4 regions of the Bradyrhizobium sp. USDA 4502 genome follow, and region 1 is predicted to be linked to each of the others. Evidence: riboswitches for the same ligand, from Rfam matches in the RefSeq annotation. Region 1 holds a riboswitch; each other region holds the start of a gene.
What was found. Region 1 has a riboswitch for cobalamin ahead of ACVW1B_RS07790 (DUF1636 family protein). Riboswitches for the same ligand answer to the same signal wherever they lie in the genome.
Positions count from the first base shown of each region.

Region 1 (4,077 bases):
GCAAAAGAATGTCGCCTAGCGACCGCACCGGCTCAAGGTCAAATCCCGCAGCCGCGAGATCGGTCAGCAACGCCTCGACTGAAGCCAGCGCATCGAGGCCGACGGCATGCGCGATCTGATGCGGGCGGCCGGGATAGTTCGAGAGCACCAGCGCGAGCCGCTTCTCCTGTGCCGGCTTGCCGGCAAGCCGATGCCAAGCGGCCACGCGTGCGGCAATTGCAGCGACGCGCTCGGCATCCGGTCGATGCGCAAGATGCGCGAATTGCAGCTCGGGATCGCGCTCACCAGGCGATTTGAAGCTCACGACCCCTGTGAACAGGCGGCCGTCGACCTCCGGCAGCACCACATGCATCGCGAGATCGCCCGGCGACAGGCCGCGAAGCGACAAGGCCCAATCCTCGCGCCGCGCGGTCGACAGCGCGACCTGGAACACCGGGCATGATGCGGCGTCGAAGGGCGTCGTGCCGTCGTCACCGGCCGCGGAAAACGCGGTCGCATTGACGATCGCCGCTGGAGCGCATTGCGCGAACTGAACGCGCAGCCAATCGGCCACGCCCGCCGCCTTCAATGAAGTGACGAACACGCCATGAGCATCAAAGCCCCGCTCACGCAATGCATCGATCAATGCATCGACCGGTGCCGTGTCGCCGGCCGCGAGATAAGAACGATAAAACGTAACCAGCACGCGCGGCCGGCCATCCGGTGCCGGCAACGCCGCGATGGCTCCGCGCCGGGGATCGTAGACGCCGATCTCGGGAAGATCGATCTCGCCGACCACCGGCCCGGCATAGAGTCCGGACGCCAGCGCCAGTTGCGCGATCACGGCCTGAGCGGCAACCGGGCCGCCCTTGTCGCACAACACCTTCAGACGGCGCAGCGTCGAGACCGGCAAGGTCGAGAATTCATCCAGCCGCTGATCGTCGCGGCCATCGGCCGGCAGCACGACCAGGGCGATGCCGCGCTCCTTCGCCAGCCGATGCACCGCGGCCAGCCCGTATGACCAATAGGGCTCGCCGCCGATCAGCCGCACCAGAATGCCGCGGGCGTGCGAGAGCGTCCGCTCGATATAGGTATCGACCGACAGCGGATGGCGCAGCTCCGCGAGATTGGCGAGCCGCAGCGACGGCAGCGCAGCACGGCCGCGCCGCCAGCCGGCCGCGAAGGCAGCAAGATCGCTGTCGGAAAACGACAACACCACGAGATCGGCCGGATCCTGGCCGAGGTCCCTTGGCGTCGCGGTCTCCTCAAGGCCGCGGCTCTCGCGGAAGACGACGTGCATCAGACACCAAGCCGTGCCCTGATCGCGGCTTCATCGATGTCGGCATGTTCGCCGATCACGACGAGCTTCGACTGCCGCGCCCGGGCACCCCAGGGCATGTCGAACTGATGCCGCACCCGCTCGCCGACCGATTGCACCAACAGCCGCATCGGCTTGCCTTCGACCGCGATGTAGCCCTTGGCGCGCAGCACGTTCTGCTCGCGCGCCAGCCCCTTGATCGAGGCGACCAGCGCGTCGACATCCGAAACTTCCGGAAGATCGATCACGACGGAATTGAAATCGTCGTGCTCGTGTTCCTCCTCGCCATCGTGATGCGACGGCCGCGCCGCGAGATCGCTTTCCGCCGCCGCCCCGAGCCCGAGGATCACGCGCGCGTCGATCGTGCCGTCGACGACGGGCAACATCGGCACCTCGCGCGGCATCTCGGCCGCGATCACCGCTTTCGCTGCCTTGATCCCCTCCGCCCCGGCGAGATCCGCCTTGGTCAGCAGCACGATATCGGCACAGGCGATCTGGTCCTCGAACACTTCCGACAGCGGCGTCTCGTGGTCGAGATTGTCGTCCGCTGCACGCTGCGCATCCACCGCGGCCGGATCAGGCGCAAAACGGCCGGCGGCGACGGCCTCGGCGTCGGCGAGCGCGATCACGCCGTCGACCGTGATCCGCGAACGGATCTCCGGCCAGTCGAACGCTTTCAGCAGCGGCTTCGGCAGGGCGAGCCCCGAGGTCTCGATCACGATGTGATCGGGCTTCACGTTCCGCGCCAGCAACTGCTCCATCGCCGGGATGAAATCGTCGGCGACGGTGCAGCAGATGCAGCCATTGGCGAGCTCGACGATGTTCTCGGCCGGACAATTGGCGTCGGCGCACGACTTCAGGATGTCGCCGTCGACGCCTTCGCTGCCGAATTCGTTGACCAGCACCGCGAGCTTCTTGCCGTTGGCATTGCGGATCAGATGCTGGATCAGCGTCGTCTTGCCGGAGCCGAGAAAGCCGGTCACGACGGTGACCGGAATTTTGGCGAGCGTGGTCATTCTGCGGCCTCCGGCACGACGGGAAGAGGTGGAATGCGGGCGAGCGATTGCTTGCGGAAGATTTCCGGACGGCTGCGCCACGGCACGATGCCGTCGGGCGCCGCCGCATAGGCGGAGGCACCGGCGATCACATCCGCGGCATTATCAGCGGACAGTCGGCCGTAGACATAGGACCAGCGCCCCGGCGCGCTGAGCGCGACCGAGCAGCCCTGGCTGCAGGCCGACAGGCATGCGACGGGAACCAGATTGACGTCATCGGGCACGCCGGCCTCGACAAGCGCGGCATGCAGGCGTGCACCGGGCGCGAGTTCACCTTCCGCCGACGTCTGGCCGGCGCGGCAGGTGATGCAGACATGAAGTGTGACGCTCATCGCCCTTCCTGGATTGACAGCGGGAAGCGATGAGGCACACGAACCGATTTTGGACAGGTTCGTTCCCCGTCGCGGAACACCCCGTCCGCCGGTTTCACAACATGCTGCGTTGGCAGGTCTCCCGGCTTGCGGAGCAGGTTTTACCCTTCGATGCCCACCTTCCCGACTCCGTATGGAATCAGTGGCTTGGGCATCTCTCCGGTCACGGTCGCGGGGGCGGCTGCGCTTCGGGCCCGATTTAGCGGAGCCCTATCGCATTCCCTCTTCGCCTGTCGTAGGACAGGAACCAACGCAGGACCACCATTCGTCCAAGCCTCGCACTTGTCAAGCCGAAGGAATGTGATGACTTCTGATGGAAAGGACGCTGAAGACGGCGCCGTCGGCACCGATCTTTCGCCGGATGCGCGCCACGCGGACAAGATGGCGAAAAAGAAGGCCGCCCGCGACCGCATCATGGCGACCAAGAGCGGTGAAAAGGGCCTGATCATCGTTCATACCGGCGCCGGCAAAGGAAAATCGTCCTCCGCGTTCGGCATGATCGTGCGCTGTGTGGCTCACGGCTTTCCCTGCGCCGTGGTGCAGTTCATCAAGGGCGCCTGGGATACCGGCGAGCGCCGCCTGCTCACCGGGCATTTCGGCGATCTCTGTCAATTTCACGCCATGGGCGAAGGCTTTACCTGGGAGACGCAGGATCGCGCCCGCGACATCGCGGCAGCGCAAGCCGGCTGGGAAAAGGCCAGGCAGCTGATCGCGGACCCGAGCCTGCGCATGGTCGTGCTCGACGAGATCAACATCGCGCTACGCTACGATTACCTTGCGATCGCCGATGTCGTCGACTTCCTGACCACGTCGAAGCCGCCGATGACCCATGTCGTGCTCACCGGGCGCAACGCCAAGGAGGAGCTGATCGAGATTGCCGATCTGGTCACCGAGATGACGCTGGTAAAGCATCCGTTCCGCTCCGGCATCAAGGCCCAGCCGGGCGTCGAGTTCTGACGGGCATCACGATGGCGCGCGCATTGATGATCCAGGGAGCCGGCTCGGACGTGGGCAAATCGCTCATCGTCGCCGGCCTCGCCCGCGCCGCCCGACGGCGCGGCCTGCGCGTGCTGCCGTTCAAGCCGCAGAACATGTCGAACAACGCCGCCGTGACCGTCGATGGCGGCGAGATCGGACGCGCGCAGGCATTGCAGGCGCTCGCCGCCGGCGTCGAGCCGCACACCGACATGAACCCGGTGCTGCTCAAGCCCGAGACCGATGTCGGCGCCCAGATCATCGTGCACGGCAAACGGATCGCCACCGCACGCGCGCGCGAATATGCCGGCATGAAACCATCGCTGATGGGCGCGGTGCTGGAGAGTTTTGCGCGCCTGAAGCAGCGCGCCGATCTGGT
Region 1 is NZ_JBSSGF010000001.1:1,759,325-1,763,401, reverse strand. It holds gene cobN (cobaltochelatase subunit CobN) at 1-1,279, opposite strand, end outside; gene cobW (cobalamin biosynthesis protein CobW) at 1,279-2,313, opposite strand; gene ACVW1B_RS07790 (DUF1636 family protein) at 2,310-2,684, opposite strand; cobalamin riboswitch at 2,779-2,990, opposite strand; gene cobO (cob(I)yrinic acid a,c-diamide adenosyltransferase) at 3,027-3,680, shown strand; gene ACVW1B_RS07780 (cobyric acid synthase) at 3,692-4,077, shown strand, end outside.

Region 2 (4,077 bases), 1.0 Mb from region 1:
TGTTTCTCGTTCATTTGGCTCTATGCGATCGAACCAAGAGCCTGCAGGAAAGGCTGCGATACGTTTGGCAAAAAAAGATTGAGGCTCCCAATCTTGTCCTTCGCTTTTCTCGAAAGCGATGACGCCGTTGTGAGTAAAATAATGGGGCCCTGGGATCTTGCAGTTCACCAAAAGCAGAACGCGCCAAAGATCACCCTTTTTCGTCGGTTTGTCCTTCGGTTTCGCCACGTAATCCACCGCAACGGGCTCAATGATATGGCACCGGCCGTGCCGCAGTAGATTGCCGAGCTTGCCTTGTGCGGTCGTTACGAAGTTGAAGTTAACAGGATCGTGCAGAAAGCGAAGATTTGCGTCCCTTTCGCCATCGGTGACCTCACTGGCGATCAATGAGAGCGCAAAGGCGCGCCAGCCAAATTCAATCGGCTTGGCATATGGCGATGCAAGTTTGATCGTTCCGTCGGTCGCGATCTTCCAAGTGATTGCGTACTGTTCGTCTGATTTGTTGTCTTGATGCCTGGTCCAGGAAAAGTACACATACTCTGTTCGGTCAATTCCTTCAGCGACTCCCCACGACCGAGGGACGAAGTGAGCCACCTTCGAGACCTTGGAGATGATTTGTTCTATAGTCTCGCCGTCTTGCGCTCGCCACGTTGACTTGACCCTTTCGACAAGCGCGCTGTCATTGGCGCGAACGTTGCTGTTTGTCGCTGCCAGCCCGGCCAGGCAGATCAGCGATCGACCGAGACAGAACCAAAGCACGCGCGTTCCAGACATTCTCTTCATTGCGGCCGGCCCATCTGGTTCTCATGCACGCGTCAATTCCAAAGCGGACAATCTTCGACGTGCTCTACGAGATCGCTAGAAGTTAGCGGCAACGTGACGCGAGCACCTGCTGATGTCCCGCGCAAGCAGGCGCTGTCCCTCGATGTCACGCGCCGCTAACTTCAGTGGTCAGCCAAAGCTTCAACTTGCAATGCTGGACCAGCCCAGGAGGAGAAGCCTGGGCAAGCGAGGACTTGCATTCTTCGTGCCAGGCAATAGCAGGCAGTTCGCACCAGATTTGTGCCGCCTTTGTCGACTTTCCGACCTGCGCACCTTATTTATGTTGCCATTAAGCCTATTCGCAGCGACTTTCGTGGCTCATTCCTGTCACGCACTGGATCTTCGAGCAGCGCAGTTTTGAAAGCCTTGCTGCCAGGAGCCAGACGACAATTGGGTGCAGGTTTGCCGCCACCGAACCGGTGTGGTCCGGGGTCGTTGCCGCTGCTGCCAAGGTCGAGAGTGCCTCAGCCGGTTGTGCTTGGCGCTTTATGGCCAATAACGAGGCGAAGCCGCCCATCAGCGGCGAGCGATTTGGAATTGGCGCTCGCAAGTTCAAAAGTCAGGCAGACGATGGGACGATGGCATTCGCCGCTCGCGTGATGGCCCGCTATCGTGACCGGCGTCTATCTGTTCGTCGCCGTAGTCAACATTGGAGGAGCTGCGCTTCCATGCAGTCGTATCGACCGGGCAAGAAGGCCAAGCCTCGGGTTGAGCTAGCTTCGGCTTGAACTGCTCAAAACGTTCGAGAACATCTGTCTGACCGCCGGGTTCATAAGTGGCCTTGCTATCCAGCCGAACAGGCCGACCGCAAAGACGGCAGCAGCAAAGACGCTGAGGGCACTCCAAACAGCCATTTTCATTGCGAGCTACTCTTTTCGTTAGTGATTCACTATGCTTGCTTTTCGCAGTATCGCCAAAAACGTCCGCATGGCGCCTACCAGGATTGGTCGTAGATCAACATGCTCGCTGAGTACGCTGCCGGATTTAGCGTATAGCGCGCCTATTCACACTGGTTGTTGGTGGAGAAAGGGGGACGTAGCGAAGGCTCGATGAATGTTCGAAAGCTGGATCGCGTGAAGAGCGTCCTGTCTCGGCACCGTGACCTTCATCGCCCAGGCCGCATTCGTCTCTTCCATGATCTGACACGCGGTCCGACGCCAACGCGCCTCGCAGACGGTCACCCCGATATCTGTGATTGGAGAGTGCCTTCAACGTCGCGATCAAGAGTGGCCGTGCATCGTCAACACGTAGGAGACGTCGCAGCATCAATTTGAGAGGTTGACGGCGGAGTTGTCTTGCCGATAATCCAAGTCGTCGAGGTTCTCCGGTTCCTGTTTTATCCGGAGCTAAGAGGGAAGCCGGTGATGCCGGCGCTGCCCCCGCAACTGTGAGCGGCGAGCCGCTGTCCAACAGAGTCACTGAAGCCTGCGCGGCTTCGGGAAGGCCGGACAGTGGCGATGACCCGCGAGCCAGGAGACCTGCCCCGACAATATGTTCGTCCACGGGCGGGGTGTCCCGGTGGTGCGCCAAGCAGCCGTCGCTCGCGCGACGTCTCCTGCCTGCGTCCGCCATGGCCTTTGCCCCCAACATGGGGTTAACGCTATGTCTCTTCTCTCACTTCCGGTTGCCACGCTCGGGACGCCGCGCATCGGTCCAAGACGCGAGCTTAAACTCGCGCTCGAAAGCTATTGGGCCGGAAGAATCAGCGAACAGCAATTGCTCGAGGACGCAGCCGGCCTACGTGCGGCGAACTGGGCGCGCCAGAAATCCCTCGGTGTCACCATCATTCCGTCGAACGATTTCTCGCTATACGATCAGGTGCTCGACACCAGTGTCATGGTCGGCGCTATCCCGGAAGTCTATGCCTCGAAAGCCGAGCCTGCTTCTCTCAAGACGTATTTCGCCATGGCACGCGGTTCACAAAGCGGCAGTCAGGATGCGAGTTGCGGTCACGGACCTCGCGGCTATGGCGCACCCGCGCAGGAGATGACCAAGTGGTTCGATACCAACTACCACTACATGGTTCCGGAATTTCATCGGGGGCAGACTTTCAGACTCTCCTCTCGCAAGCCTATCGAGGAGTATGAGGAAGCCAAGGCCCTTGGCTTTCAGACGCGCCCTGTCCTGATCGGTCCGGCCACTTTCTTGAAGCTAGGCAAGAGTGCGGATCCCGCGATCCAGCCACTGTCACTCCTGGATGACCTGATACCGATCTATATCAAGGTTCTGCAGGAATTGGCCAAACGCGGAGCAGAATGGGTTCAATTTGACGAGCCCTGTATGGTCCTTGATCTGGATCAGGGGGCAAAAAAATCTTTGCTGCATGCCTATGACCGGCTCGCCAAGGAAGGGCCGGCCATCAAGATCATGGTTGCCAGCTATTTTGGCCACCTTGGCGACAATCTTCACACCGCCTTGCGCCTACCTGTTGCCGGCCTGCATGTCGATCTGGTTCGGGCGCCGGAGTTATTGGATCAGATCATTGCTGCCGGGCGAAGTGAACTCGTCATGTCACTCGGCGTGATAGACGGTCGCAATGTGTGGCGGACGAATTTGTCGGCGCTGCGCCAGCGGCTCGATCCCGCCATTGCGAAGCTCGGCAAGGATCGCGTACAGATCGCCCCATCCTGTTCGCTGCTTCACGTGCCGGTCGATGTTGAACTCGAAACGGAACTTGCCTCCGATGTCAAGAGCTGGCTTGCGTTCTCGGTTCAGAAGATTCGCGAGCTTGCGACCTTGGCACGGGCACTCGCAGGCGATCAGGATGTTGCCGACGCTCTTGCGGAATCGGAGCGCGTTACCACCCGCCGCGGAACTTCCCCGAAGATCCGTGACGCCAATGTCGCCGTCCGGATGAGTGCGATCAATCAGACCATGCGACGGCGCGTCAGCCCATTTGCCAGCCGTGCCGAGATCCAACGCAAGCGCTTCAAACTGCCGGCGTTTCCGACCACGACGATCGGATCGTTTCCGCAGACCGCAGAGGTGCGTAATGCCCGCGCGGCGCACGCGAGAGGCTCGATGAGCGACGGGCAATACGACAAGTTTCTCAAGGAGGAGACTGCGCGTGTTGTCCGTTGGCAGGAGGACATTGGCCTGGACGTGCTCGTGCACGGCGAGTTTGAGCGCAATGACATGGTGCAGTACTTCGGCGAGCAACTCGCCGGCTTCGCATTTACCAAAAACGGCTGGGTACAATCCTATGGCTCGCGCTGCGTTCGGCCACCGATCCTGTTTGGCGACGTCTCGCGGCCG
Region 2 is NZ_JBSSGF010000001.1:725,754-729,830, forward strand. It holds gene ACVW1B_RS03285 (nodulate formation efficiency C protein) at 1-783, opposite strand, end outside; cobalamin riboswitch at 2,123-2,322, shown strand; gene metE (5-methyltetrahydropteroyltriglutamate--homocysteine S-methyltransferase) at 2,425-4,077, shown strand, end outside.
Region 2: it holds a riboswitch for cobalamin, as region 1 does, so the genes downstream of both, metE (5-methyltetrahydropteroyltriglutamate--homocysteine S-methyltransferase) here and ACVW1B_RS07790 (DUF1636 family protein) in region 1, are expected to answer to the same signal.

Region 3 (4,077 bases), 5.2 Mb from region 1:
CCCCTCCGCGAGCACCAGCACGTGATCGGCAAAGCGCGCGGCGAGTCCCAGGTCATGCGTCACCACGATGACCAGCACGCCGGTGTCGGCAACGTTGCGCAGCTTCTGCATCACGTCGATCTGGTGGCGCGGATCGAGCGAGGCCGTCGGCTCGTCGGCGAGGATCACGGGCGCCTCCACCGCGAGCACCCGGGCCAGTGCGACGCGGCTGCGCTCGCCGCCGGAGAGTTCGGTGACGCGGCGATCGCTGAACTCAGCGACGTCGACCGCCTGCATCGCGCGCAGCACCGCCTCCACATCCGTCTGCGACAGCCGCGCCGGATCGGTCGCACCGTGCGGATAGCGGCCGAGCGCGACGATATCGCGTGCCGGCAGCGGCCAGTGCACCATGTGGCCCTGCGGCAGATAGGCGAAACGTTTCGCGCGCTCGCGCAGCGGCAGCGACGCCAGCGCATCGCCGCCGATCCGGATCTCGCCGCCCGACGGGATCAGCCCGGCCAGCGCGCGCAGCAGCGTGGTCTTGCCGGCGCCGTTCGGCCCGACCAGCGCGACCAGATGGCCCGATGGCAACGACAGGGAGACATCGTGCAGCACCTTGCGGCTGCCGAGCGAGGCATTGAGCGCGGCAGCCGAGAGCAGCGTCATGCCACGCCTCCGCCGAGCGCGCGGCGTTCGCGCATGATCAGATAGAGGAAGAACGGCACGCCGATGATCGAGGTCAGCACGCCGACCTTGATGTCTGAGGTCGAGGGAATGATGCGCACCGCGATGTCGGCGGCGAGCAGCAGCGCCGAGCCGGTGAGCGCGCTCGGCACCAAGAGCCGCGCCGGATCGTGACCGATCACGGGACGCATCAGATGCGGCGCGACGAGGCCGATGAAACCGATCGTGCCGGTGACTGCGACCGCGCCGCCGACGCCGAGCGCCACGCCCGTGATCACGAAGAGCCGCAACCGCCCGACGTCGACGCCGAGGCTCTGCGCCGCCTCCTCGCCAAGCGTCAGCGCGCGGAAGGCGCTCGCCTGGCTGAGCAGGATGGCGGCGCCTGCGATAATGAAGGGCAGCGCCAGCGCGACGTGCTGGAAGCTGCGGTCTTCCAGCGAGCCGAGCAGCCAGAACGCGATCTCCAGCACCACGAACGGATTGCTCGAGAGATTCATCACCAGCGCGGTCGCGGCTCCCGCAAAGCTCGAGATCGCGAGCCCGGCGAGGATCAGGATCAACAGCCCGGCATTGCGGCCGGCGATCGCAAGCAGCGCGAACACCGAGCCGAACGCGGCGATGATCGCCACCACCGGCAGCGCGTAGGAGCGCACATCGGCGAGGCCCAGCGCGATCACCAGCACCGCGCCGAAGGCGGCCGATTGCGGCGCGCCGAACAGCGACGGCGAGGCCAGCGGGTTGCGCAGCAACCCTTGCAGCGCCGCGCCTGACAGCCCAAGAATACCGCCGATCGCGAATGCCAGGATGGTGCGCGGCAGGCGGATCTCGCGCACGATCACCTGCGCCACATCGCTGCCGCCGCCGAACAGCGCCTCGATCACCGCGAGCGGCGACAGCCGCACCGGCCCGATGCCGAGCGAGATCACCAGCAGCAGCAGCACAAGCGCGAGCAGCGCCGCGGTGGCGCCCCACCGGCGCCGCGCCGCGACCTCGGCCGCCAAGGCAAAATCCTGCACGCTCATCGGATCCATGCTCTTACAGCGATCGTCGTGGCAGACAAGCGACACTCGACAAAAACCGTGGCCGCACGGCCATTGCCCGACTTCCGCCGGATTGACTTTGCTACCCGGCCGAACCCTAGATGAACATGACGGTTCTTTCATGAGATGAAAAGGGAATGCGGTACGGGGAAACTTCCCCAACGCCGCGGCTGCCCCCGCAACTGTATGCGGTGAATCCTTCGTCACAGGCCACTGGGAATCTCGGTCCTGGGAAGGCGACGAAGGGTAACGACCCGCGAGCCAGGAGACCTGCCGTCAGCCGTGGTCACACGCGATGCTGCCGGTCGGGGAGTACAGGCATGAGCTTCACCTGATGCTGTGAGCACGATGGTGAGACTGGTTCGCGGTGACGTGCCACTGACGTTGCCGAGGCCTTTCTTATGTTCTCCTTCCCTTTCCATCGGCGGCGCCGCGCGCTTCTGCTCGCGTCGACGATGATCGCGCCGGCGACGATGCTCGCGCCGGCATTCCTTGTCTCCGCAGCGCGGGCGCAGCAGGCACCCGCTCCCGATCAGCTGCCGGCGATCGAAGTCACCAAGCCGGGCGACCAGAACGTCACGCGCGCCAGGCCGGCCGCTGACGAAGCGCCGGCGCCCGCGACGCCCGGCGCCGGGCACCTCGCAAGGCAACAATACAGGCAGCGGAGCCGGATCGGGCACGACAGGGACCGGTGTGGCCACCGGAACGGGCGGCACCGGCGGCCGCCAGTTCGCCGGCATTGTCGGCACCTCCTCGGCCGTGATCACCGCCGACGACATCGCGCATTCGCCGGTGCAGTCGTTGCCCGAGATCCTCGCGCAGGTGCCGGGCGTGCAGCTGCAAACGCCCTATGGCGGACCGAACGGCGCCAAGACGTCGGTCGACCTGCGCGGCTTCGGCGCGTTCGCGACCGACAATACCCTCTTCCTGCTCAACGGCCGCCGCCTCAACGACGTCGACAAGGCCGGCTTCGACCTCACCACGATTCCGCTCGATTCGATCGAGCGCATCGAGATCACGCGCGGCAACAGCGGCGCGGTGCTCTACGGCGACAACGCGGTGGGCGGCGTCGTCAACATCATCACCAAGACCGGCGTCGGCGGCCCGCCGACGACGATGCGGGCCGAGGCCGGAGTTGGCTCGTTCAACACCCGCATGGCCGCGGTCTCCGCGGCACTCAATTCCGGCCCGTGGTCCACCTCGTTCTACGGCAACGGCATCAAGTCGGACGGCTACCGCGTCAACAATGCGCTCGACCAGCGCAACGCCGTCGGCAACATCAACTACACGACGCCGGATCTCACCGCCTTCCTGACCGTCACCGGCAGCGACCAGAAGCTCGGCCTACCCGGCGGACGGCTGGTCGATCCGTCGATCGGCGTGAACGAGCTGCTCACCGATCGCCGCGGCGCCGCGACGCCCTTCGACTATGCCAACCAGCAGACCGCCAGCGTCACCGCCGGCTTCACCAAGACGCTGATGAACGGCGTCGACCTCATCGTCGACGGCGGCTGGCGGCAGCGCGAGACGCAGAGCGGCTTCTTCGGCACGGTGCCGACCATCAGCTTCGCCTCGACCTACAATGACGCCGCGCTGCAGACCTGGTCGCTGACGCCGCGGCTCAGCGTCAAGAACGTGATGCTGGGCGTGCCGTCGACGATCCTGACCGGCATCGACTATTACGATTCGACCTTCCGCGAGGCGCGCGGCGCCTATCAGGGCGTCGACCCGTTCCACATCTACAGTATCGAGCAGCAGTCCGTGGCCGGCTATTGGCAACATACGCTGGGCCTGTTGCCGACGACCGACTTCTCCTACGGCGCGCGGGTTCAGAACACCAGCATCTCGGCGCGCGATCGCTACGACCCGAATGCGCCATTCGCATTCGACACCCAGGCGGCACCGCTCGACAGCAACGAGACGCAATACGCGCTGCATGTCGGCATCGAGCATCGCCTGACCGACACTTTCTCGGTGTTCGGCCGCGCGGCACGCGCATTCCGCACGCCTGATGTCGACGAACGCGTCGCGTCGGGTCCGTCATTCGACCCACTGACCTTCGCCCCGATCCCGCAGAATTTCCAGCTCAAGACCCAGACCTCGCAGGATGTCGAGGGCGGCTTTCGCGTCAGGACCAACCGCTTCCAGGTCCAGTCCAGCGTCTATCTGATGGATCTCGAGAACGAGATCCATTTCAACCCGGTGCTGTTCTTCAACACCAACCTCGACCCCACCCGCCGCTACGGCTCGGAGACCAGCGCGGCGCTCAAGGTCAGCGACAGCGTCACCCTGCGCGGCGGCATGGCGATCACCCGCGCGGTGTTCCGCGAAGGCATCTGGGCCGGCAACGACGTGCCGCTGGTGTCGCGCTACA
Region 3 is NZ_JBSSGF010000001.1:6,989,624-6,993,700, forward strand. It holds gene ACVW1B_RS32685 (ABC transporter ATP-binding protein) at 1-645, opposite strand, end outside; gene ACVW1B_RS32690 (FecCD family ABC transporter permease) at 642-1,685, opposite strand; cobalamin riboswitch at 1,798-1,995, shown strand; gene ACVW1B_RS32695 (TonB-dependent receptor) at 2,397-4,077, shown strand, end outside.
Region 3: it holds a riboswitch for cobalamin, as region 1 does, so the genes downstream of both, ACVW1B_RS32695 (TonB-dependent receptor) here and ACVW1B_RS07790 (DUF1636 family protein) in region 1, are expected to answer to the same signal.

Region 4 (4,077 bases), 4.9 Mb from region 1:
CTTCAGCGATCCGAAATTCGAGGAGCGCAACGGCCTCGGTTATGATTCGGTGCAGCGCGTGACCGACGGTCACCGTTTCGGCAGTCGCGAGGAGCTGCTGGCGGCACAGGCCGAAGAGCCCTCGACCTTGGTACTGTGGCATGTGCTCGACATCGAGAACAACGCGCATCATCGCGATCTGCTCGACATGGCGGTGCTGTATCCGGGCGGCGCAATCGCCTCCGACGCGATGCCGTGGACGCTGTCGGACGGCCGTCCCTACAGCGGCGACGCCTGGCCGCTGCCGGACGATGCCACCTCGCATCCGCGCTCGGCGGGCTGCTTCACCCGCTTCATCCGCGAATGGGTGCGCGAGCGCAAGAAGGTGTCGCTGCTCGAGGGCATCCGCAAATGCGCGCTGATCCCGGCCGAGATCCTGTCGGCGAGCACGCCGGCGATGCGGGCCAAGGGCCGGCTGCAGGTCGGCGCCGACGCCGATGTCGTGGTGTTCGACTACGAGACGTTGAGCGATCGCGCGACCTTCTCCGCGATGAATCGTCCGGCGGAGGGCGTGCGGCATCTCGTGGTCAGCGGCCAGCCGCTGATCAGCGATGGTGTGCTCGATGTCGCGGCGCGTCCCGGCCGGCCGGTGCGCCGGCCCGTCACCGGAGGCTAATGTGCCGGTCCCGATCCTGCTGGTCGCGGGCTTTCTCGGGGCGGGCAAGACCACCGTCGTCAACCATCTGCTGGCGCATGCGCAAGGGCGGCGCATCGCCGCCGTGGTCAACGATTTCGGTGCGATCAATATCGACGCCGAGCTGATCGCCGGCGCCGGCGACGGCGTGGTCAGCCTGAGCAATGGCTGCATCTGCTGCACACTGGAGGGCGACCTGCTGCGCACGCTCGCAACCTTGCTGCGGCGTGATCCGCGTCCCGAATTCATCGTGATCGAGACCAGCGGGATCGCCGATCCCGCCGACATCGTGCGCAACCTGATGGATCCCGTGATCTGGAAGGAGGCGCCGCTGGAGACGGTGCTGTGCGTGGTCGACGCGACGCAACCTGCGGCGATGCTGAACGATGCGCTGCTGCGCTCGCAGCTCCGGGCGGCGGATGTGGTGGCGCTGAGCAAGGTCGATCTGACTGACGCCGCTGCGTGCGCCGCGATCCGCGACGCCGTGCGCGCGGCGCGTCCGGCGGCCGTGGTGGTTGATGCCTTGCATGGCGAGGTGCCGGCCGCGCTGCTGTTCCCGACGGACCTCGATCATGTGCCGGCTCCGCGCGAGACCGCGCCGCGACGGCCGGCGTCCGATCGCTTCGAGACGCTGAGCTGGACCTCGGAGCGGCCCGTCGTGCTGCCGCGCTTGCAGCAGGCGATCGGCAGACTGGCGCCGAAGCTGGCGCGGGCGAAGGGATTGTTCGAGACGGTGGAGCAGCCCGGGCGGCTGACCGTGCTTCAACTCGCCGGCGGCCGCGCGACCCTGGCTGCGGGCGGCGTGCCGTCGCCCGGCGTGCCGCGCACGCGCATCGTGTTCATCGCCGAGATGGGTGCGCTGTCGCGCGCGGAGATTGATGAGGTGATGCAGGGATGTGTCGAGGCTCAGTGACGCGAACCTACGTTTCCCGTCATCTTGAGGAGCCGCGAAGCAGCGTCTCGAAGGATGAATCGGCCACCAGCCGGGCCGTGCATCCTTCGAGACGCGCGTGCCGCGCTCCTCAGGATGACGGGTTGCCTTTCGGCGTCAGCCCTCGACGTCGCTGTGTCATCGCCGCAGCAGCATCTCGCAAAGCATGTGTGCGACAATCGCATCGAATTGACAGCCCTGCAGCCAGCACCTATCGTTTTTGCCGACGGTTCCCTTCGGGGATCAAAAGGGAATGCGGTGCGAGGGTAACCCCAATGCCGCAGCTGTCCCCGCAACTGTAAACGGCGAGCCTTTCGTCAAATTGCCACTGGGCCATCGGCCCGGGAAGGCGTCGACAGGCGATGACCCGTGAGCCAGGAGACCTGCCGTCAGTCGTGGTCACACGCGAGCACATCGGGCGGGGGCGTCCTGGTGGGATCGGAGCACTGCCTTTTGGGCAATGCGCCAGTCCGCGTTCGCGGTGACGTGCCACGTTACCGCGAGTCCTTTTCATGTCTCCGTCCTCTCCCGTTGCGCGCAAATGGCGCCTCGGTCTTCTCTGCTCCCTGTCATCGCTGCTGTTGCCGGCCGAAGGCTCGGCACAAACGCCTCCACCAACCAGGCTCGATCCGATTGAGGTCGCGCCTTCCGCTGTGGCAAGGCCGAAGCCCGCGGCGCGAAGCCGTGCCGTGGCCGCCGCGGCGCGGCCGAGGCCCGCGACGATCGCAACAACCGGCAACGCGCCGCGCGTCGCAGCGTCGGGCGTACCGGGATCGGCATCGCCGACGCTCAATGCCACCACGCAGGGCGGCACCGGCAGTCGTCTCAATCTGACGCCGCTGCAGACGCCGGCCAGCGTCGAGATCATCACGGCGCAGACCATCGCTGAACGCGGCCAGCATAATGTGCTCGATGCCGTCACCCAGGACGCGGCTGGCTTCATCGCAACGCCGGCACCCGGCAATGGCGGCCTGTCGTTCAGCACCCGCGGCTTTGCCGGCAGCAACTCGGTGATGACGCTGTATGACGGCACGCGCTTCTATATCGGCTCCGGCACGCTGACGTTCCCCTACGACACCTGGTCGACGCAGCGCATCGAAGTGCTGCGCGGCCCGGCCTCGGTGCTGTACGGCGAAGGCGCGATCGGCGGCGTCATCAACGTGATCCCGAAGAAACCGCTCAATACGCCCTACAACGAGGCCGAAGTTTCGCTCGACAGCAACATGACCCGGCGGCTCTCGGTGGACAGCACCGGTCCGATCAATCCCAATGTGTCGTACCGCATCAACGCCACCGGCAACATGTCGGACGGCTGGGTCGATCGCGACAAGACCTCGAACGCGGTGGTCTCCGCTGCCGTGCGGGTGCAGGCGTCGGACAATCTGGCCTTCACGCTGTCGGAGGACTACGGCGACCGCAGCCCGTCGCGCTATTTCGGCACGCCGCTGATCAACGGTTCGATCCAGGATGCGCTGCGCTTCAAGAACTACAACGCATTGGACAGCGCGATCCGCTATCAGGACAGCTGGACCCAGTTCAAGACCGAGTGGGACGTCGCCGACGGCATCAAGGTCAACAACACGCTGTATTACCTGACCAGCGAGCGGCACTGGCGCGACATCGAAAACTATACCTGGAATCCGAAGACCCGGCTGATCGATCGCGCGAGCTACATCGAGATCTTCCACGACCAGAAGCAGCTCGGCAACCGGATGGATGCGACCTTCAGCGGTCACGTGTTCGGCCTTGCGAACCAGGTCGTCGCTGGCTTCGACGTCAACCGGATCGACTTCACCCACACCAACAACTCGCCCTATGGCGGCGCGTCGTCGGTCAATCCTTACGTGTTCGATCCGGGATCGTTCTTCGCGACGACGACGGCGACCACGCCGGGCTTCAATGCGATCGTCAATCAATACGCGCTGTTCGCCGAGGATCGTCTCTTGCTGACCGATCAGTTGTCGCTGGTGACCGGTGTCAGGTATGACCGTCCCGAGGTGGATCGCACCGACTACAAGACGCCGGCGAACAGTTTCGAGACGGCGCTATCGGGCACCAGCTGGCGCGCGGGGCTCGTTTACGAGCCGATCAAGAACCTCGCGTTCTATGGCCAGTACGCGGTCGGCGTCGATCCGGTCAGTAATCTGATCTCACTGTCGACCACGCAGAAGACGTTCCAGCTTGCGACCGGCAAGCAGACCGAGATCGGGGTCAAGCAGTCGTTCTGGGGCGGCCGCGGCGAGTGGACGCTGGCTGCCTACGAGATCGTCAAGACCGGGCTCACGATTCCCGATCCCGGCAATCCCACCGGCGGCCTGGCATTGCAGATCGGCCAGCAATCATCCCGCGGGGTCGAAGGATCGATCGGGCTCGCACTGAGCGACGGCTGGCGCGTCGACGCCAATCTTGCACTGCTGCGCGCCAGATACGACAACAACAGCCAGGTGGCCGGCGGCAAGATCGTCAGCTTCAA
Region 4 is NZ_JBSSGF010000001.1:6,621,830-6,625,906, reverse strand. It holds gene ACVW1B_RS30980 (amidohydrolase family protein) at 1-655, shown strand, start outside; gene ACVW1B_RS30975 (CobW family GTP-binding protein) at 657-1,586, shown strand; cobalamin riboswitch at 1,815-2,009, shown strand; gene ACVW1B_RS30970 (TonB-dependent receptor) at 2,294-4,077, shown strand, end outside.
Region 4: it holds a riboswitch for cobalamin, as region 1 does, so the genes downstream of both, ACVW1B_RS30970 (TonB-dependent receptor) here and ACVW1B_RS07790 (DUF1636 family protein) in region 1, are expected to answer to the same signal.